3 regions of the Oceanobacillus sp. CF4.6 genome follow, and region 3 is predicted to be linked to each of the others. Evidence: predicted binding sites of a transcription regulator. Region 3 holds the regulator's gene; each other region holds the start of a gene.
What was found. The regulator LexA, encoded in region 3, represses DNA repair genes until DNA is damaged. The targets are predictions, from matches to a motif close to CGAACATATGTTCG.
Positions count from the first base shown of each region.

Region 1: ACHABU_RS09800 (DNA topoisomerase) is a predicted target of LexA. The motif match lies at 3,153-3,166, and genes of this name have one in related genera.
Region 2: uvrB (excinuclease ABC subunit UvrB) is a predicted target of LexA. The motif match lies at 4,041-4,054, and genes of this name have one in related genera.

Region 1 covers NZ_JBIMEX010000005.1:78,468-85,654, forward strand. The annotation lists gene ACHABU_RS09790 (hypothetical protein) at 1-208, opposite strand, end outside; gene ACHABU_RS09795 (hypothetical protein) at 390-821, opposite strand; gene ACHABU_RS09800 (DNA topoisomerase) at 973-3,135, opposite strand; gene ACHABU_RS09805 (LLM class flavin-dependent oxidoreductase) at 3,314-4,303, opposite strand; gene ACHABU_RS09810 (manganese catalase family protein) at 4,656-5,516, opposite strand; SAM riboswitch class I at 5,742-5,853, shown strand; gene ACHABU_RS09815 (methionine biosynthesis PLP-dependent protein) at 5,922-7,025, shown strand; gene metC (cystathionine beta-lyase) at 7,039-7,187, shown strand, end outside.
Region 2 covers NZ_JBIMEX010000002.1:168,025-175,211, forward strand. The annotation lists gene uvrA (excinuclease ABC subunit UvrA) at 1-1,985, opposite strand, end outside; gene uvrB (excinuclease ABC subunit UvrB) at 1,993-3,975, opposite strand; gene ACHABU_RS04470 (PDZ domain-containing protein) at 4,197-5,405, opposite strand; gene ACHABU_RS04475 (S41 family peptidase) at 5,599-7,065, opposite strand.
Region 3 covers NZ_JBIMEX010000017.1:37,689-44,875, reverse strand. The annotation lists gene tkt (transketolase) at 1-151, opposite strand, end outside; gene ACHABU_RS19350 (DUF896 domain-containing protein) at 294-527, opposite strand; gene ACHABU_RS19345 (YneB family resolvase-like protein) at 620-1,258, opposite strand; gene lexA (transcriptional repressor LexA) at 1,541-2,164, shown strand; gene ACHABU_RS19335 (N(5)-(carboxyethyl)ornithine synthase) at 2,271-3,251, opposite strand; gene ACHABU_RS19330 (plastocyanin/azurin family copper-binding protein) at 3,637-4,011, opposite strand; gene ACHABU_RS19325 (hypothetical protein) at 4,068-4,514, opposite strand; gene ACHABU_RS19320 (copper-translocating P-type ATPase) at 4,860-7,073, opposite strand.

The DNA.
Region 1 (7,187 bases), on a different contig from region 3:
ATATCTCCACATTTTCATTATTGGGGCTGAGCTCCTGTACTTCCGTTTCCGTCTCAGTGATAACAACATTCCTTATTTCTTCGTCTTCCTTGTCGCTTTTTTCATATTCATTTTTTGTAGCTTCAGCACGATGAATACCGGCACTCACAACTATAAAGAAAGCAACCAATGTCAACACATTAATGATTATCAGTTTTTTATTCTTCATTTTTCAGCTCCTATATCGTTTTTGTCTGTTATTACCGATATTTAGTATTTATCCTATTGTAAGCCTTAATTGGTATATTTTTCAAACCTTTTCAGCTATTTAATCCCATTTAAAGTTTAGTAAAATAAAAAAACTGCCCAATGCAGGTTCAAGACCTACTGGGACAGTTCTTTTATAAGCTTTATATCGTTTTTTTCTTGCTGGAAAAAGCTTTTCCTCTTTCCATCCACTTTTGTTTTGCTTCAATTTTGTTATTTTGTCGAGTTTCAGCAAGGACTGGGAAATCATTTTCAGCAAATTCCTGAACATCTTCCCAGTTTGGGAAAAATAAAACCTTTACATCTTTTGACCCATTATCAAGACGTCGATTATTTAAACAAACACCGAAAATTCTATCTGATTTTGCAAGCATACGGTTAAAAAGTGCGGGTTGCTTTTCCTGATTTCGATAAAGCTCGTGGACTTTCCCCATATAATGTGAATCGTAATCACTGAATGCTGCATCACCATCAATGCACCTACTGCTGTGATATACTTTTTTATTACTCGCATAGATCCATATAAGTGTGCCGTAAACTAGGTTTTCCTTCGTACTTACGATAACTTTTTTCATGTGTATCATCCTTCTGTTTCGAGGAAAATTAGCATCGTAAATATAATTCTTCAAGATATCCGTTTAATGAATTATGCTACCTCTACTTCTTAGTATACACCATTTGGCAACTAAAAGCTTGAAAAAATATTCCATGCGCTCATACCCTTTATTATTTTGAGAAATCCATTTTCCAACTGTAATAGTCATTTTCTGCATTCTCTTCATAGCTTAAATAAGCATTGAATTTTTTTCCGTTTTTGCTTGTTAGTCCCCTTACGTGGGTTTTATTATTCTTCAGCAAATCCTTTACCATTGTTTTGGTTGGTTTCTTTTTCATTGTTGCTAAAAACTTATCATTTTTCCAAATGACAAATTTACAGCCCTTTTTCCAATTACTGCAACCAAAGCTTTTATATCCGTCTGTTATTTTCCCACCACATTGTGGGCAAATCCCTAATACTTCATTAGTAGCTCTAGATGAGCTTACTTCTTTAATAATAATTGCTTCCCCATTTTTAATCGTTTCTACTGAATTATTCGTAAAATGAAAAACATGATTAAGGAATTCCTTTTTGCTTGCTTTTCCTTTTTGAATATCCGACAATGCTTTCTCCAGTCGCCCGGTAAATTCCAGGTCAAACAAATCATGTACAGGGAAAGTTTCAACAAGTCGCTTGCCAAGATCAGAGCATAGCAGATTTTTACTATCTGTCGTAATATAACCAACGTCTTTTAGTTTCTTGATTGTTTCTGCCCTTGTTGCCGGTGTTCCTATACTAAACCCTGTTAAAATGCTTCCCATTAATTCTTCACTGTCATCTTCTTCTTTGAAGCTTTTTCCACATGTTTCCATTACACGTAGTAAGGTTTGCTCTGTATGGTGTTTTGGCGGCTTGGTAACATGAGAAGTCACCTCGGAATCTATTAAACGAACACGGTCTTTCTCTTCAACCAATGGTAATAATGTATCCTTGGATTGGATCTTCTCGACTTTTTTCCAACCCTCCACAAGCTGTACCTTCCCTTTGGAAACAAAAACTCCACGCAGATCATTTCCATCGATTTTCGTGATTAGCTTCGTTTCTTCATATTCGGCAATTGGCATAAATTGCATGATAAAACGGTTTTTAATTGCTGTATAAACAATATTTTCATCCGCAGAAAGTCGTTTTGGCTTTAAGTAAGTTGGAATAATGGCACTATGGCTTTCCACTTTTGCATTATTAAAGACTCTTTTTGATTTTATAAACTTTATTTCGTTCCTATATGGCAAATCTTCGGAATGCGTCTTTAATACAGTAGCTGTTTTACCAACAATACTTTCTTCCAAGGCCATACTGGATGTTCGTGGATATGTAATATATTTTTTTTCATAAAGCGCTTGGGCCACTTTCAATACTTTATCCGATGTCCAGCCTCTGAATTTATTCGTGATATACCCTTGAAGATTGGAAAGGTTGAATAAGAATGGAGGAAACTCTTTCTTTTTCTCCACCTGTTTATCAATGATTTCAGCTTGCTTATTTTGTATAGCATCATGAATCGCATTCAAAGTTTCCCTTTTCTTAAATTTTTCCTCCTTGCCTTCCATATATGTACCTTCATATTCATGATTATTCTGGGTCTGAAATGTTGCTTTCAGCTTAAAATAATCTTCCGGCTTAAAATTTTCAATTTCTTTATCACGATCATAGATTATTTTGAGTGTGGGTAATAAGACCCTGCCAATGTTTAATGCTTTCCCTTTTCCTTTTTGATATTTTAAGGTTGCTACAGAAGTTAAATTAATGCCAATCACCCAGTCGGCCCACTGCCTGCTGATTCCAGCATCCCGAAGCGGCTTCATAGCAGTATTTGGTTTTATTGTTTCCAAACCATGTAAAACTTCATTTTGCGTCCATTCATTTAACAAAAGACGATAAACTTCAGCTTTTGGCTTCACACCACCGCGGTAAATAATACTGTCTCCGATTAACTGACCTTCTCGATCATAATCACATGCAGAAATAATTGCATCTACATCCTGTCGTTTCATTAGAGATTGAATTGTTTTGAGCTGCTTGGCTGCTCCAGCATCAGACTTTGCTCTATTTAGCGGACTGCTCTTCACTTTATATTTAAAATCAGATGGGATAAAAGGAAAGTTATCCATTTTCCAGCTTTTCATCTTACTGTCATAATCCTTAGCATCATAAAGTTCAACGAGATGACCGAAAGCCCATGTAATAATATGGCCGTTTCCTTCAAAATAGCCGTCTTTTTTCGTTTTAATTTTTAATGCGTCTGCAATGTTTTTTGCAACGGATGGTTTTTCAGCTAGTATTAATTTCATAAGTCAACCTCCAAATAAAAACACACGTTCGTTCATTTCATTATAAACGATGGCGTGTGTTTTTGAAATAGCATTTCCCTATATTTCTTACTAAGGCTACAAAGGAACACTGTGTGAATAAACATTGCGCAGATGAAAAAAGAATTGATCTAAGTCAATTCTTTTTTCTTTTTCCTATTTAAAACAGTTCCCTTGCCAATAAACGATAAACTTCCAATCGTTTTTCCTGCGAGTGCGGGATACTGCAAATCATTGCTTCATCAAATCCGTATTGTGCTTGTTCTTCTTGTAATTGTGTTGCCACTTCTTTAGCTGATCCTACTAAATGCAATTTGCGATCTTTTTGGATGGTCATTCGATCGATTTCAGTCAACGGGTAGTCTTCGGCGGCTTCAGGTGTTAATGTTTGTCCTATGCGCCCTTTCGAAAGCCATAATCGGGATATATCTTGTGGTAGCGCCTCAAATTCAGCTTCTTCTTTTGTTTCAGCAGTGGTAACCATGTATGCCACATTAATTTCCGGTTTCTCCATAAATACGGATGGCTGAAAATGATGCTTGTATGTGTCTAAAATCTCTTTTGACATCTCCCCATTAAAAAATTGCGCAAAAGAATAGCCAACACCCATTTGTGCCGTTTTTAATGCACTGTTACCGCTTGATCCCAGCATCCATGCTTCTGGCAAGGTTATTTGGGATGGTGTTGCAACCATTTTGTACAAGCTATCTTCCGGTACTTCATCATTGATTAATTTTAATGTTGTCGCAAATTTTTCATACATATTGTTTAACATCGGCTGACGCCCTTCGGATAGCGCATATATAGCATCTCTATCGCCACCCGGTGCACGACCGACGCCAAAATCAATCCGCCCAGGAGAAAAGGCACTAAGTGTTTTGAACACCTCGGCTAGTTTTAAAGGCGAATAATGCATCATCATAATGCCACCAGTTCCGATGCGTATACTTTTTGTTTTAGCAGCCAAACGGGCAATCGTTACTTCTGGCGCTGAGCTAACATGAGTTTCTGTCCCATGGTGCTCAGCCATCCACAATCGGTGATAGCCTAACTCATCTGCCAAGATAGCCAATTCTTCTGCTTTTCTCAATGCATCTACAGCTGTATTTCCACTCGTTACAGGTGCTTGATCGAGTACACTTAATTTCATATGTAACCATCCCTTTCTTCTATTCTAATTTACTCTTTATATGCTTTTTGATCTTTCCGGATTTTTAAAACACGATTTGAATAATTCTACAACAGTCGATTTTTATGGGAATATATTCATTGTAAGGTGAATTTTTTCACTTGTCTATTCAGACCAAGCAGTGTTGTGGGGAAACTAGTACAATTGTTTAAATAGAGGAACTAAAGGAGTATTATTCTATCATTATATCTCATCAAATGATTTCATCCGATTGTAGTTATAACAAGAATTAATCTGGTAACAGTCTCCTTCCCTTACCTTGGGGTAAAATGAAAGTGGACTGTCTATAATAATAGACAGTCCACTTTGTATGTTATTTCATATCCGGTTCCGGCAGATCGTCGGACTTTCTCAACGCCCATAATGGTGTATCAAAAATGTACGGTGGAGCTGGGGGAAGTTTCGGTGCTGGTGCCAATGGAACTGGGTCCTCAACATAATTAAACGTTCCACAGCCATCCATACTTGGGCCGTGCGCCCATCTTCCAGTAGCACTTTCATTCCCCATGGAAAAGTTGAATAATGTGTAGGCTACTTCCTCCTTTTCCAATTCCCTTGGGAACGTACTCGGCACAACGATATTTTCTTTTTCTTCCAGTTCTCTGATTGCGGCATACCACTGATTTTGATGCATGGTATCTCTTGCAAGTAACCAGGAAAGCATATCTTTGACACCACGATCATTTGTCATCTCATATAGACGTGCAACTTGAAGACGTCCTTGTGATTCAGCAGTCAGATTCATTCGAAAATCTGCAAGCAGGTTTCCACTTGCAATAATATAATTTGCTGTCCAGCGATTCCCCATACTATCCGCCGGCATGGCACCTAAACCGGACACAATTGCATGTTGTGGATTCATTCCTCCTAAAATTGCTGCCACCATCGGATCCTTTGCAGCATCTTCCAATTCAATATCAGGAGCACCGTCCAAAAGTCTTGCAATCATGGTTGCAAGCATTTCCACATGGGCAAGTTCTTCTGCACCGGTATCCATCAATAAATCTTTATATTTTCCATCGCCGCGCGTGTTCCAACCCTGGAATAAATATTGCATAGCTACTGACATCTCACCCCATTGACCCCCGAGTACTTCTTGCAGTCTCCCAGCAAACACGGGATCTGGACGTTCCGGCTTTGCGTGGTATTGCAATTCTTTGACATGATAAAACAATAGAGTCACTTCCTTTAAATTAATTGCATATCTGGTAAGTCTATAGGCAATAAACCACCCTCTTTATTAGGTATTCATATAGCATCCTAAAAGTGCTTGCTTCTTTCCTTTACCTTTCCATATATGCAATATATTCAGGAGAAATATTATATTCTTCTTGCTTTTTTTAATTTTATATTGTAAGCTGAAAGTATTATTTAGAAAAATTACATAAATTAGTTTAATCTCTTATCAAGAGAGACGGAGGGACTGGCCCTTTGATGTCTCAGCAACCAAACCATGCAGGTTAAGGTGCTAATTCCAGTAGGCGTTTGTATTTCTGCCTAGAAGATAAGAAGAATGCATACATATTAGGGCCTTCTTCTTAGTTGAAGAAGGCCCTTATTTACATTTGGAGGTTGAAAAATGTCAAACAAAAGTATTGAAACAAAATTAGCTCAGTTAGGAAATAAAAGCGATGAGAAAACCGGAGCAATCAATCCACCCATTTATTTATCAACAGCTTATCAGCATAAGGGACTTGGACAATCCACTGGCTATGACTATACGCGAACAAAAAATCCTACTCGTAACATTTTGGAAGCAGGGATTGCTGAATTAGAAGCCGGTGATACAGGTTACGCCTGTAGCTCCGGGATGGCAGCTATCCAATTAGTCCTCTCCCTTTTCCGGTCTGGTGACCATTTAATTGCACCCGAGGATTTATATGGTGGAACATACCGTATGCTGGAACAATATGCAGATATCTATGATATTAAAACAACCTATGATACATTTGACGATATTGAAAAAACAGAGCAACTAATAACACCCAATACGAAGGCAATATTTATCGAAACGCCAACAAATCCATCGATGCAGGAAATCAATATCAGCCTGTATGCAACGTTGGCAAAACAACATGATCTACTATTAATTGTGGACAATACATTTTTAACGCCTTACTTGCAGCAGCCAATCAGTCTCGGTGCTGATATTGTCATTCACAGTGCCACAAAATATATTGGGGGTCACAATGATGTTTTAGCAGGGTTAGTCGTGGCTAAAGGTGAAGCGATTTGTGCAAAATTATCTCTGAATCATAACGCAAATGGTGCCGTTCTCTCCCCATTTGATTCCTGGTTGCTAATCCGGGGCTTAAAAACATTGTCCCTCCGAATGGATAGACATGAGGAAAATGCTAGAATCATTGCTGGATATCTAAAAGAACACCCCGCCGTTACAAAAGTTCTTTATCCCAACAAAGGCGGCATGCTCTCATTCTGCCTAAAAAAGAGCAAATATGTCGATCCTTTCTTATTGAAGCTACAATTGATTGTTTTTGCCGAAAGCCTTGGTGGTGTCGAAAGTTTTATTACGTATCCAACCACACAGACCCATGCAGATATGCCAGAAGACGAGCGATTAAGACGGGGCATCAGCAACGAACTACTACGTTTTTCCGTAGGTATTGAGAATGTGGAAGATTTAAAAGCGGACTTACAACAAGCACTATCAATTTTGGAATAGGAGGATGTTAAAAATGAGTCAACATAATAATCATTTAGAAACAAAATTAATTCATGGCGCACAAAGAGGAGAAACACAGACAGGGGCGGTGAATGTTCCTATCTATCTTTCTTCCACTTTCCATCAAAATAGTTTTGAAGAATTTGGACCCTTCGATTACAG
Region 2 (7,187 bases), on a different contig from region 3:
TTCAATGTTTTGGATAAATATTTATAAAGGATCTCATTAATGAGTGTACTTTTACCTGAACCGGATACACCTGTCACTACTGTCATTAAACCAATTGGAATTTTAACAGAAACATCCTTCAGATTATTTTCAGATGCTCCCAAAATTTCAATTTTTCGCTTATCCGCTTTTCGTCGTTTGGTAGGTACAGAGACAAACTCTTTGCCGGATAAATATCTTCCCGTTAAAGAATTTTCGTCTTTCATTACCATTTCTGGTGTATCATTTGCAATAATCTCCCCACCATGTTCCCCTGCACCTGGTCCAATATCAACAAGCCAGTCTGCTGCAAGCATTGTATCCTCATCATGCTCCACAACAATTAACGTATTATCGAAGTCACGCATTCTTTTAAGGGTTTCAATCAGTCGATCGTTATCACGCTGATGCAGTCCGATGGATGGTTCATCCAACACATACAATACACCCGTTAAGGCAGAACCGATTTGAGTTGCTAATCTGATTCGTTGTGCTTCTCCACCTGAAAGCGTTCCTGCTGCACGGGATAGTGTAAGATATTCCAGCCCAACATTATAGAGGAACTCCAAACGATTATCAATTTCCTTCAAAATCATTTTGGCAATCTGTTGTTCCTTTTCAGTCAGTTTTAGGTTTTTGAAAAAGTCTACCGCTTCTACAACAGAAAAATCGGTCACATTGCTTACATGTAATCCATCAATTAAAACGGCACGTGCCTCTTCTTTTAAACGATGCCCTTTGCATGTTGGGCAATGTTTTTCTGCCATATATTTTCCTAATGTTTCACGAGTGTACTCAGATGATGACTCCTTATGACGACGAGCTATATTATTGATCACACCTTCAAAAAGAATGTCACTGCTTCGTGCTCGACCAAAGTCAGTTACATAATGAAAGTTAATTTTCTCCTTGCCACTGCCATACAATATTTTATCCATTTTATCTTGCGGAATATCTTTAACTGGTATATTCATGTCAATATCATAATGTTCACAAACACTTTTCAGTAGTTGCGGGTAATATTGTGAGCTAATCGGTTCCCATGGTGCAATAGCACTTTTCTTCAATGTCAGGTTCCAGTCAGGAATAACCAGGTCAAGATCCACTTCCAGTTTTGTACCGAGACCATCACAGCTCGGGCAAGCCCCAAACGGACTATTGAAGGAAAACAGGCGTGGTTCCATCTCGCCAATAGAGAACCCGCAAATTGGACAGGCATGATTTTCGCTGAAAGTCAGTTCTTCCTGACCGATAATATCAACAAGAATCTTCCCTTCTCCCAATTGGAGTGCTGTTCCTATTGAATCACTTAATCGTCCAGCAACACCTTCCTTAAGGACGACACGGTCAATGACAACTTCAATCGAATGTTTTTTATTCTTCTCAAGCTTAATTTCTTCGGATATTTCACGCATTTCATTATCGACCCGAATACGAATGTAGCCTTCTTGTTTCAATTTCTCCATAACTTTAACATGTTCACCTTTTTTTCCTGAAATAACTGGGGCGAGGATCTGCAGCTTGGTTCTATCTGGATATTCCAAAACCCGATCAACCATCTGCTGAATCGTTTGTGAGCTGATTTCTATTCCATGTTTTGGACATGTTGGGCGTCCTACACGTGCATAGAGTAATCGCAAATAATCATAAATCTCCGTTACAGTTCCAACAGTGGATCTCGGATTTTTACTCGTCGTTTTTTGGTCAATTGAAATGGCTGGCGATAATCCTTCAATCACATCCACATCAGGTTTATCCATTTGACCGAGAAATTGCCTTGCATACGCGGAGAGGGACTCAACATAACGGCGCTGTCCTTCTGCATAAATGGTGTCAAATGCGAGTGAAGATTTCCCAGATCCGGATAAACCTGTTACAACGACAAGTTTATTTTTCGGTATCTCAATATCTACATTTTTTAAATTATGGGCCCTGGCACCCTTTATCTTAATTGATTTACTGGGCATGAAATGGTCATCCTTCCGCTTTTAATTCAAATATTACATCACGAAGTTCTGCTGCTTTTTCAAAATCAAGCGACTTGGCAGCATTCTTCATTTCTTTGTCCATTTGTTCGATTACTTTTTCTCTTTCTTTCTTTGTCATCTTCTTCAGACTCTTCGTTTTACCTTCATATTTATCTTGATCTTCTGCTACGACGGTTGCTTTTATCACATCACGGACTTCTTTAATAATCGTTTTCGGTGTGATTCCATACTTTTCATTATAATCCCTCTGAATCGTACGTCTCCTTGTCGTCTCGTCCATCGCCAACTGCATAGAATTAGTGATCCTATCTGCATACATAATAACTCTACCATTTTCATTACGCGCAGCTCTACCCATCGTTTGAATTAGGGCTCGTTCAGAACGTAGGAATCCTTCCTTATCGGCATCAAGAATGGTAACAAGGGAAACTTCCGGAATATCCAAACCTTCCCGGAGCAGGTTAATTCCGATCAGAACGTCATACGTCCCAACGCGGAGATCACGAATAATTTCAATCCGTTCCAATGTTTTAATTTCCGAGTGCAAATAGGCAACCTTAATTCCAATCTCTTTCAAATAGTCGGTAAGATCTTCAGACATTTTCTTCGTAAGTGTTGTAACCAGAACACGTTCATTTCGCTCTGACCGTTTATTGATTTCTTCTATTAAATTATCAATTTGACCTTCAATTGGTCGGACTTCAATTTCTGGATCAAGTAAACCTGTGGGACGAATAATCTGTTGCGTCATTTCCGGGTTATGTTCCAGCTCGTACGGTCCAGGTGTTGCAGACACATAAACGAGTTGCTTTGTTTTTTCTTCAAACTCCTGAAACTTTAATGGACGGTTATCCATTGCAGAAGGAAGACGAAATCCATGATCAACAAGGACCTGCTTCCTTGCCTGGTCTCCATTGTACATTCCCCTGATTTGCGGGAGAGTAACATGGGACTCATCGACGACAACTAAGAAGTCTTCCGGGAAAAAGTCAATCAATGTATATGGCGTTGCTCCTGATTCTCTCAGCGTCAGATGTCGGGAGTAGTTCTCTATACCAGAGCAAAACCCCATTTCACGCATCATTTCCAAATCATAATTAGTACGCTGTTCCAAACGTTGTGCTTCCAATAACTGATTCGCTTCTCGTAATTCTTTCAATCGTTCTTCCAATTCTTTTTCGATATTGTTAATCGCTATTTTCATTTTTTCTTCACCGGTGACAAAGTGGGATGCAGGAAAGATCGCAACATGTTCCCGATCACCAATAATTTCACCTGTTAACGCATCTACTTCCCGGATACGGTCTATCTCATCTCCGAAAAACTCTACCCGAATACAACGCTCTTCCCTTGAAGCAGGAATAATTTCAACAGAATCGCCTCTAACACGAAACGTACCACGTTGAAAATTAATATCATTCCGTGCATATTGAATGTCTACAAGATTGCGAAGTAATTGATCCCGATCTTTTTCCATTCCCATTCGTAGGGAAAGAACCTGATTACGATATTCTTCCGGATTACCTAAACCATATATACAAGAGACACTGGCCACAATTAATACATCTTTTCTTTCAAAAAGGGACGATGTAGCCGAGTGACGTAATTTATCGATTTCATCATTAATACTGGCGTCCTTTTCAATAAATGTATCTGTTGATGGGACATACGCTTCCGGCTGGTAGTAATCATAGTAACTAACAAAGTATTCTACTGCATTATCCGGGAAAAACTCTTTAAATTCACTATACAATTGTCCTGCCAATGTTTTATTATGGGCGATGACCAATGTCGGCCGATTGATTTCCCGAATCACATTGGACATTGTAAATGTTTTTCCTGTTCCCGTTGCACCAAGCAATGTTTGATGGCGCTGGCCGGCAAGAACTTTTTTCGTAATATCCTTTATTGCCTCAGGCTGATCCCCTGCAGGCTCATATTTTGAAACCAATTCAAATTTATCCTTCATAGATGCATCCTCCGTTTCTCTATAAAGTTTTCTACTATCTCTAATTATATATTTTAACATAAAATCGAACAAGTATTCGATGTATTTGTTTGATAGGCTCTTAATTATAATACCCATAAATCTCTTCCGAAAATCATTTCCCCTTTTTCATAGAGTGAGGAACCGTGCTGCTTTCAATTTCTATTGAATAAAAGGCAAAGAGCAACCATTCAATTGGTTGCTCATCCCGATAGTTTAGTTTTAGTTTTCTTAGCATTCTTCTGGCGGTGTGGTGCTGATGAAAATAGAAGTCCCAGTTCATGGTGGTCTCCTTCATAAAGTGCCCCTTGAACAAATCGAACCTCATGACGATCATCCAAAACATCTAACTTAAAGAATGCTCCGCTTCCTTGCAATGCTTTGTAGAATTCTGCTTCCGTAGATATTCTTTGGCCATTTACCTTTGCAATTGTCTCACCAGGATATACCTCCAACCTTGCAGCAGGTGTGGATGGAATGATACCAACAACCTTTAAACCCTTTTCCTGCGGTTGAAAAAATGGTCTCCGTAATCTGTCTCCAAGACGGTATTTATAATTTAAATACTCTTTTCCGATAATTGCTAACACAATTGCTACAATCGACAAGGATGGAATATAGATACTTCCTATAGCAATCACTATTATTCCTGTTCCTAAAAGCCCATTAAATTTAGAAATTTTTCTGGTAGCTTGCATTGGTTCATGTCCTTTAGCTAAATAATCAAATCCAATTAAAAAAGGAATGAGTACGAGACTATAAGATGCTTCTCCAATGGCAAAGTACGGCCACCAAGGTGCAAAAGGACTGATTAAACCATTTGGTACGATAACAAAAAATGGAATAACACTTAGTTTCTTAATTCGATGCTGACCTACCCATATTCCACGATCACTTAAAGCGATACTTGGATACGTTTCATTACGCTTTATTCTTCCTATCAGGATAGATTCCACAGTTAGCAATAACCCCGCCAACAACGCTAGTCCAGTAAAGTTCGTTTCCGTTATTAATTCTGTATCTATTACTGTCTGGTTTTCCAACAAAGATGGTAAGAATAAGAGAAGTAAAAATGTAAGGCCGATTGTATAACTCGGAGATAGCATCGTAAATCTCAAAGCAAGACTCAATATGATGGTTATAATTGCTAATAATACAATGAATTCATAAGAAAAAACGATACCTGCTCCGATTGTAATGATAGACAAAACCAAACCGGTAATAAGCGATACACCCCAAGTACTTCTCCATTCTGAAAAAATGTCGAATACTTTAGATCCGAAATCAATTCTTTCCTGCTTGATACGTTTATAGCCTGCCAATAGTATTAATAGGATTGTCCAATATACAATTGGGTTCATAAACAATCTTCCAACACCTTTGAAAATTTCAATTAGCCATGCTTCTGCCAAAACGATTCACCTTCTTTACTGTCTGACGACCATCATTTATTATATTCGATAGTTATCTATTATTTTCCTGCTATATCAAAAAATTGGCTTATCGCCATGTTGGTATCTATCAAGCCAAACTCACTAAATGAAAATCCACGAGCAATGCCTCGTGGATTGTTAAAAACTTATTGCTTTTCACCGATTTTTTATGCTATTGATATAACTCTTCCAATGCAGTTTCAAGCTGCTGATCATCTTCACCATTACGCATTTTTTCAATAATTTGTGTCTCAATTAAGCCGGCTGTTTCCTGATTGACTTCACCAGTTGAATCAAGATCATTATCTATTTGAAATTCTGATACAGCAGTTTTTGTTTCTTCACTAAAGTATCCATCTGTTCGGCCCGAATCATACCCTAATCCAGAAAGCATTACTTGCATATTTGCGATTGCTTCTGCTGTTTGATCGTAAGTAAAAGGTTCTTCTGCCTGAATCGGATAGGTATAGTAATAATCTGGTTGTTTTTCTTCTATCGTAGGCTCAACACCTGTTTCATTAATCCACTCACCATTTGGAGATAACCATTTAAAGGTTGTCAGTTTAATTGAACTTCCATCACCAAGTGGTACTGCCTGTTGTACGGTACCTTTTCCATAGCTTGTTTCCCCAACAATATCATATCCAAGTTCCTTTAGGGCAACAGCAAGAATCTCTGAAGCGGATGCACTTCCTTCATTAATCAATACACTAATCGGATATTCTTTCTGTTCATCCAATTGTGAGTAATACTTTTCTTTTTCTCCGTTGCTATCTTCAATTTGTAAATATGGTATATCTTTAGGGACAAATAACGCTAGAATCTCCTCAGCGACATTTAATAAGCCACCCGGATTCCCCCGAACATCTATGACCAGACCTTCTATTTCTTCATTCTCCAGAGCTGTTAACTGTTCTTCAAATTCAGTAGATGTGTTCTCTGAGAAATTGGTAACTTCCAATATCCCAGTAAGTTTTCCATCGATTGTTTCTGTCCTGCTGTACACCGTTTCTACAGGAATTTCGTCACGGACAATGGTCACATCAAACGCTTCTGTTACACCGGATCGCTGTATTTGCAATACCACTTCCGATCCTTTCTCACCACGAATTTTAGCAACAGCTTCATTCAAGTTTAAACCTTCCAAACCTTCCCCATCAACAGTTAATACTTGGTCATTGGGACGCAATCCTGCCTTTTCTGCTGGTGAATCCTTGATAGGTGCAACAATCGTTACAAGTCCGTTAACCATGCTAACCTCTGCACCAATTCCTTCAAAGGAAGATTCGATTTGGTCATTAAACTGACTTACTGTTTCAAGGTCCATGTAGGAGGTATGCGGATCTTCCAGGGTAGATAGCATACCTTCTATTGCTCCTTCTATCAGTTGTGTATCATCAACATCTTCCAAGTAATTCTGTTTAATTAAACCATACGACTGGGTAATTTTATTTAAATCTCCAGATTGCTCTGATTGATCCTCTTCTACGTCTTTAGCCGTCTTATTTTGAAGCTGATTGGAACTCTGTATTTCTGGTTCCTCGGGCTGTGCAAATTGTACCCCAGCATATGCACCCGCAAAACCTAGAAGAAGTGCAGCAACAAGGATTAATGCAATGTGTGATTTTTTTAAATTCATAATTCCACCTCTAACTTATTATTCGCTATGTAAAAGTATATGACATGATCAAAAAGTTTACGAATTGCAAGCAACTTTATCTGATATCTCATATGAAAAGCATACCATTATATTTTACCAAT
Region 3 (7,187 bases):
GATTGTGATTCATAAAATCCGTCCAAAGTGTGTATGCCATCGGTGCTGCCCCCATAGGTAGACCTGGATGACCTGAATTAGCTTTTTCTATTGCATCAATAGATAATGTACGAATCGTATTAACTGATAACTGTTCGATATTTTCTGACATAATATTACTCCTTCCATTTTTTAAGGAAATTAAGTATCCACATACATTCTATAATGAAATGTCGTTTGCAACAAGTAATTTCTTATAATTAGTTTATCAACCAAATTAACTTGAATGATTATTAAATATATTTTTAGTATTCTTAGTGTTTTTTGTTTCTTTCCTGAAGGTCTCGAACTTTTTGTGGGGTTACATCATTGCCTTCAGGATCTACGACGGTCATTGATTTAAACTGATTTTTGAATGAGCCTCTAACATTATTTAAATACTCTTCTCTCAGTTTTTTTTGTTCCACTTTTTCCTCATCGGATAAACCTTCATTTTTAGATTTTTTTGCCAATATATTAATCCGCTCCAGCTTTTCTTTCGATAGCATTTTTTTACCCTCCCGGTAAATTTAACAAAATTAAAAAGGCGGGAATTTTGTATATTCCTGCCTTTCCATCGTACTCTACCAAGATTGGATATTCAAGTATTTTGAGCTTCCCTATATCTCCTATGTACGGTAGCTTTAGATACATGATAGCCTAAACCGTTTAGCGTCTTAGTTATTTCATCAAAGGTAAGTTTATTTTCGCGTAGACGGATAACCTCTTCAATTGGAAAAGAAATACGTTCCTTGCCCGGAGCCTTATTGTTATTGGAAAGGTTGCGTCTCGGATCATATCCTTCACTTACTGCTTTTTTCATACCTCTTTTTATTTTCATATTATGAATTTTACGTTGATATTCTTCGACAATGCCTACAATCTGAAGCACCATTGAATCCGACTCCGTCAATTCCAGTTCACCATCATGAATTGCCGTATAAATGGAGATATTTAATTTTTGAAGCTGGTGAAATAGAGCGATTTTCGTATTCCCTCTGCCGAGTCTTGTTTCATCCTGAATCAATAAGCAATCCGCTTTCTTTTCAGAAAAATAATCCAACATTTTAAATATACCTTCCCGCTCGATTTCGTATCCACTCACCTGTTCTTCAATAGAGTCGATGACAGTAAAATTATATTTATCGGCAAGTCGGAGCAATTCCTGTTTTTGCCGCGTCAATGATGTTTCCTGTGTTTTCTTGTCTGTACTGACACGACAGTATATTACTGCATTCAAACCAATGCCCCTCTTTCATTAAAATTTACCCACTAATAATCATGGAAAAGTATAGGAAACCCAATGATAATGCAAAAGCAACTAAATAGAAAGCATCCGTTTTTGAAATTTTTTCAAACATGGTATAGTCCCCCTTTGAATTTTTTAGAACTATTGTTCGCCTATTTAAAGTATACTACCGAACATATGTCCTGTCAACGAATTTTAGAACGAATGTTTGCTTATACAATAATAAAATGGTAAACTATCATTAATAAATCCTATGTGAGAGGTGAGCACTAGATGACAAAACTTTCAAAAAGACAGCAAATGATTCTTGATTTTATAAAAAGTGAAGTTAAACAAAAAGGTTATCCACCCTCCGTTCGTGAAATAGCAGTAGCTGTTGGTCTTGCTTCAAGTTCGACCGTACATGGTCACCTGGAAAGAATAGAAAGCAAAGGTTTCATTCGAAGAGATCCTACCAAACCGAGGGCAATAGAAATTATCGACCTAAACGAAGAGAATCAGATCCCGAAAAACGAAGCACGCTATGCTCCTGTAATCGGTAAGGTAACTGCAGGGCTTCCTATTACAGCAGTTGAAAACATCGAGGAGTTTATTCCACTTCCTAGTTCTACTGCCAGTCCTGATGACAATTTATTTGTACTAGTCATTGATGGTGAAAGTATGATAGAAGCGGGAATACTTGATGGCGATATGGTAATCGTGAAACAGCAAAACACAGCTGATAACAGTGATATTGTAGTTGCTATGACAGAAGATAATGAGGCTACGGTGAAGCGTTTCTTCAAGGAGAAAGGCCATATACGTTTGCAGCCTGAAAATGCTACTATGGACCCTTTAATCTATCCTAATGTAACCATCTTAGGAAAAGTAATCGGGTTATACAGAAACATCCATTAACAAAAAGAGAGGCTTTACCAAATGTTGGTAAAACCTCTCTTTTTGTTTTCTATTATATAAAGGCAAAGCAGGAAGCTTCGGAAATCTAAAGGTCCCTATGGAGATGTCATACTTTTTCATACGTTTTATTATTCTGGTACTCAATAATTTTTTGATCCATTACTTTCCCATTTTCTACAATAATTGCGTTACTTAAAACTTCATTTTCTTTAACTCTGTCTTCGATAATAATATCAATATATTTAACTAGTTCTTTTCCAAGAATCTCAGAAACCGTATAGGCAAATAAAGCTGGGGAATGATCGACGATATAGTGAAGTACACCATCCACTATATAAGTTGGATTTTCTATTGATGTAGGAACACTCGATTCAATACCACCTTTTCGATCACAACTTACATCAATTATCATTGATGGTTTCTTCATTATCAAAAGATCCTCTTTATATATTAAATGATCATCTCTATTAATATCCCATAAAACCGCATTTACAACAACATCGTAACTCCCTAGCTCTTTTCTTAATAATTTCTCCATATTTCTATCGTATACAGTTACATCTGCACCTAATGAAGTTAATATTCTTGACGCTCCCCTAGCACTGTTTCCTCTTCCTATCAAAGCCACTTTGCAATCATATGGCATTTTTCCAAACAGGGAAAAGGCATGTAGCACCGAAGCTTCTCCAGCCATTTCATTATTTCTCCAGAAACTATGTCGACCTTGTTCAAACATATTCTCCCACGCTATTGCGGTAAGGCCATTTCCTGTTAATATATCAGTTATTTCTTGACTTTGTACCGTATGCACCCAACCAAATATTGTTTTTCCATGACTAAGTTCGTTTAAATAGCTAGCATCCCCTACTTTAGGATCACAGATTACATCTATGCTCAATATTTCACGTTTGGAAACAACGTTTGCTCCTGCTGATCTATAATCTTCATCTGTATAACCTAGCAAGTTACCATAGCCACTTTCAAAAAATAAAAATTTTTTATTTTTAATAGAAGCAATATGATGAGGTAATAAAGCTCTCCTTTTTTCATTTTCTTTCGTACTCATTAAAAACCCAATCTTTTTCATGTCAGTCATTCCTCCAATAGTTTTTATTAATTGAAAAACTAATCGATCCTTCACACCTGAAATGACTCTTTTACGTTATCTTTTGTATTTCACTTTACTAAAGTAAAGTATTAACTATTGTCATTGATTTTAGATAGCATCCGTATGCTTGTTACCATTTGCTACCAAACTACCTCTTTAGTATAACACAACTTCGAATAATTCCAGTGTACTAATACAAAAATATAATTCGAATCTAATATTTCAGTTTATTTATTCCTGAAACCTTGTTATTATTGCTGAACACTAATCCTTGGTACTACTTAAAAAAGAAAGGATTGACTCTTCAATCTCTCCTTTCTTAAGCTTATTATTTATATTTTAATAATTTTAACCCACCTCTGATTTACGAGGATGAAACTTCAATTATTCCGATCATGCCGGCCTCTGCATGCCCTGGGATTGTGCAAATATAACTGTATTCACCAGGAGAAACCGGAGTAAATGAAATTTCCTGTTGCTCTCCTGCCATGCTATGAACATGAATTTCATCATTATTCTTTTGGTGATTATGTGAACTATTCACTTCTTTTATTTTCAACTCATGTTCCAATTCTCCGATATTATCTAGAGTTATCGTTATCTCTTCTCCGGCTATTATCTGTGTATGACTTGGGGAAAAAGAGTATTCGTCAGCCTGTATCACTAAGTTGTTCGTACTCATACTGTGATGGTTGTTATTGCTATTCGGTGAATGTGAAGATGGAATCACTGATCCCATCTGATTATATCCGATAATAAAAAGTACAAATACTACGGTCATGACAACAGGATGACTCAGCAATAATGTGGGCTTTTTATAAATTCCTGTTGCATTAATTGAAACAGAATAATGATTGTACCGGTCAATAACAGGAACATGATTCTTATTAAAGTATTTTGGTGCTCAGGAGCAATCATTTCCCCTAGCATCGCACCCATCATCCCACCCATCATTCCCGCTAATGTTCCGTCTAAAACCGCCATCAAACCAATCGGCAAACCTGCAAGGAAACCGGCTGCAATTCCTATTATCATCGCCAATAGAGTGGAGGAAAACAAATCGCCTGCCAGTAGAATGCCAAGTATTACCCCCATGGTTAACCCAACACCCATCCCCAGTACCATCGAAATCATCATTCCGGTCATCACTGTTATTTTCTTTCGGTGATAGATAGTATTCCATATAATCCAAATCGTTAAAATAAAAATACCTATGAATGTAACATATAGTGAATTTGGCATCTATAATTCCCCTTTATGAATCTCGTCCTAATGGTTCATTATATGAAGAATAAAAACGTTCATTCATGGGAAATCATTTTCCTAAGTTTATTTTTTTACGCCGCTTTCAAATTTCTTTGTTTGTCACAGTAGACTTGCGATATATAAGGAAAAAGAGATGAAAAAATAACTATTCTAACTGTTATTATAGGAGTTATCTTTTTAGCCGCATGTTCAGATGACAACCGTTAACTATAATAACTTTGAGGAGTTTTATAGTGATATTGGGATTGACGTCAAATGGAAGGGATTTAGTAAAAAGACTAAGCAGGAACTCTACTTAGTCAATGAAAACCTAGTTTTATTTTAATCAATCTTCAACAATTGAGCATTAATTGCACAAACAATTGTGCTTAATGACATAACTACTGCCCCAATTGCTGGAGTTATCACAATGCCAATATTATACAAAACACCAGCAGCTAGAGGAATGGCAACAATATTATATCCAGCAGCCCATCCTAAGTTCTGAACCATTTTTCTACGACTTGCTTTAGACAGCTTAATTATATTTAAGATATCTACTGGATTACTATTTACTAGTACAACATCAGCAGTTTCAATTGCAACATCCGTACCAGCACCTATTGCAATACCTAAATCAGCCTCCGCTAAGGCAGGCGCATCATTAATTCCGTCACCAATCATGGCAACTTTTTTTCCACCTTGTTTTAACTCCTTCACATTATTCGACTTTTCATGTGGTAGAACTTCTGCAATCACTTTTGAAATCCTGAGTTTTTCACCTACATAATTTGCTACTCGGCTATTGTCTCCAGTCATCATTACTGTTTCTATACCACGTTCATTCAATTCTTTAATGACTGTGTAAGACGATTCTCTGATAATATCTGCTAAGGCGATCATTCCCTGCAGTACATTATCCTTTAGTACAAAAACAACTGTTTTCCCTTGCTGGGCAAGTTTTTCATAGGTTTTTTCTTCAAAAGAAATCTTCTTCGCTCTCATAGCTCCTGGACTAATAACTGCGATTTCTGAATCATTTACGTTAGCCGTTAATCCTTTCCCAGTTAAGTTTCTGTAATCTGTTACATGGTAGGAGTCTATGTTTCGTTCTTTTCCTTCTTTCACAATACCTTTTGCAATTGGATGATCCGATTGTGTTTCAACAGAGTAAGCTAATTTCAATAATTCTTCCTCATTTACACCATTGCTTGGATGTACATCCGTCACACCGAAGTTTCCCTCCGTCAACGTACCAGTCTTATCAAATACAACACGATCCACTTTCCAAGCACTTTCAAATGGGGTACGATTGCGAATTAACAATCCTTTTTTCGCTGCGATTGATGTAGATCTTGAAGTAACCAACGGACCTGCTAGACCTAGTGCATGTGGACAAGCAATAATCAGGACCGTAACCATTCTCTCTAAAGCAAATTCAAAATCACCGGTTATTGCCCAATAAGCTAATGTTATGGCTCCCGTGACGATTGCAACATAAAATAGCCATTTGGCAGCAATATCGGCAAATCCTTGGGCTTTTGATTTCGTTTTCTCAGCGTCACTAACTAATTGAATCACTTGAGCAAGGTACGTATCATTACCTGTTTTACTAACTTTTATTTTTAGTACACCTTCACCGTTCACCGCACCACCAATAGCTTCCATACCAGGTCCTTTTTCGACAGGAACAGATTCTCCAGTAAGCATGGATTCATCAACTGTTGATTCCCCTTCAAAAATTTCTCCATCTAGTGGAATCTTTTCTCCAGATTTAACTAAAATTTGATCGCCTGGTAACAACTCTTCAACAGAAACTTCTACAATGTTTCCAGAAGCATCCAGTTTATGTGCTTCCTTTGGCATAAGTTTTATTAACTCTTCCAGGGCTTTCGAAGCACCCATAATCGATTTCATTTCAATCCAATGTCCGAGCAACATAATGACAATTAACGTAGCCAATTCAAAGAAGAAGTCACTACCTTCAATGAAGAAGGCTGTCAATGTACTATATACATATGCGGTTACAATAGCTAAAGAAATTAACATCATCATTCCTGGGGTTCTTGCTTTTAATTCATCCCATGCACCTAGTAAGAAAGGTTTACCACCATAGAAAAAGACAATCGTTGAAAGTAAGAATAATAATAAAGTGTCACCAGTAAAGTTAACTTCATATCCAAAAAGCATTTGAATCATTTCTGACAAATAAGAAATTGGTATCGCCAAAACGAGGGATACCCAGAAGCGCTTTTTAAAGTCTTCAATCATATGTTCATGATGACCTGCATGGCTGCTTCCATGTCCATGCCCACCGTGATGGTGGTGTTCATGTTCGTTGTTGTTCTCATGTCCTTCATGCGAACTATGTTCATGTTGATTAGGAGGATGATTCACGTCTCCCCCATGTTCGCTACCATTGTGATGATCAAGTTTGCTGTGATTGTGTGTCTCATGACTTTCATGTTCACTATGATGGTGATGTGAATGACTTTGCTCATTATGTCCTTCATGCTCATGAAGGTGTTTATTCTTTCCGTTACCTTGCTTTTCCATTGTTTTCACTCCTTCAATCATTCTAGTTTGAGAAGACTTTATGTAGTTTATTCCACCTCAATTATCACAATCATATCATACTATACCCCTGTACGGTATAAATTAAACAAAGAA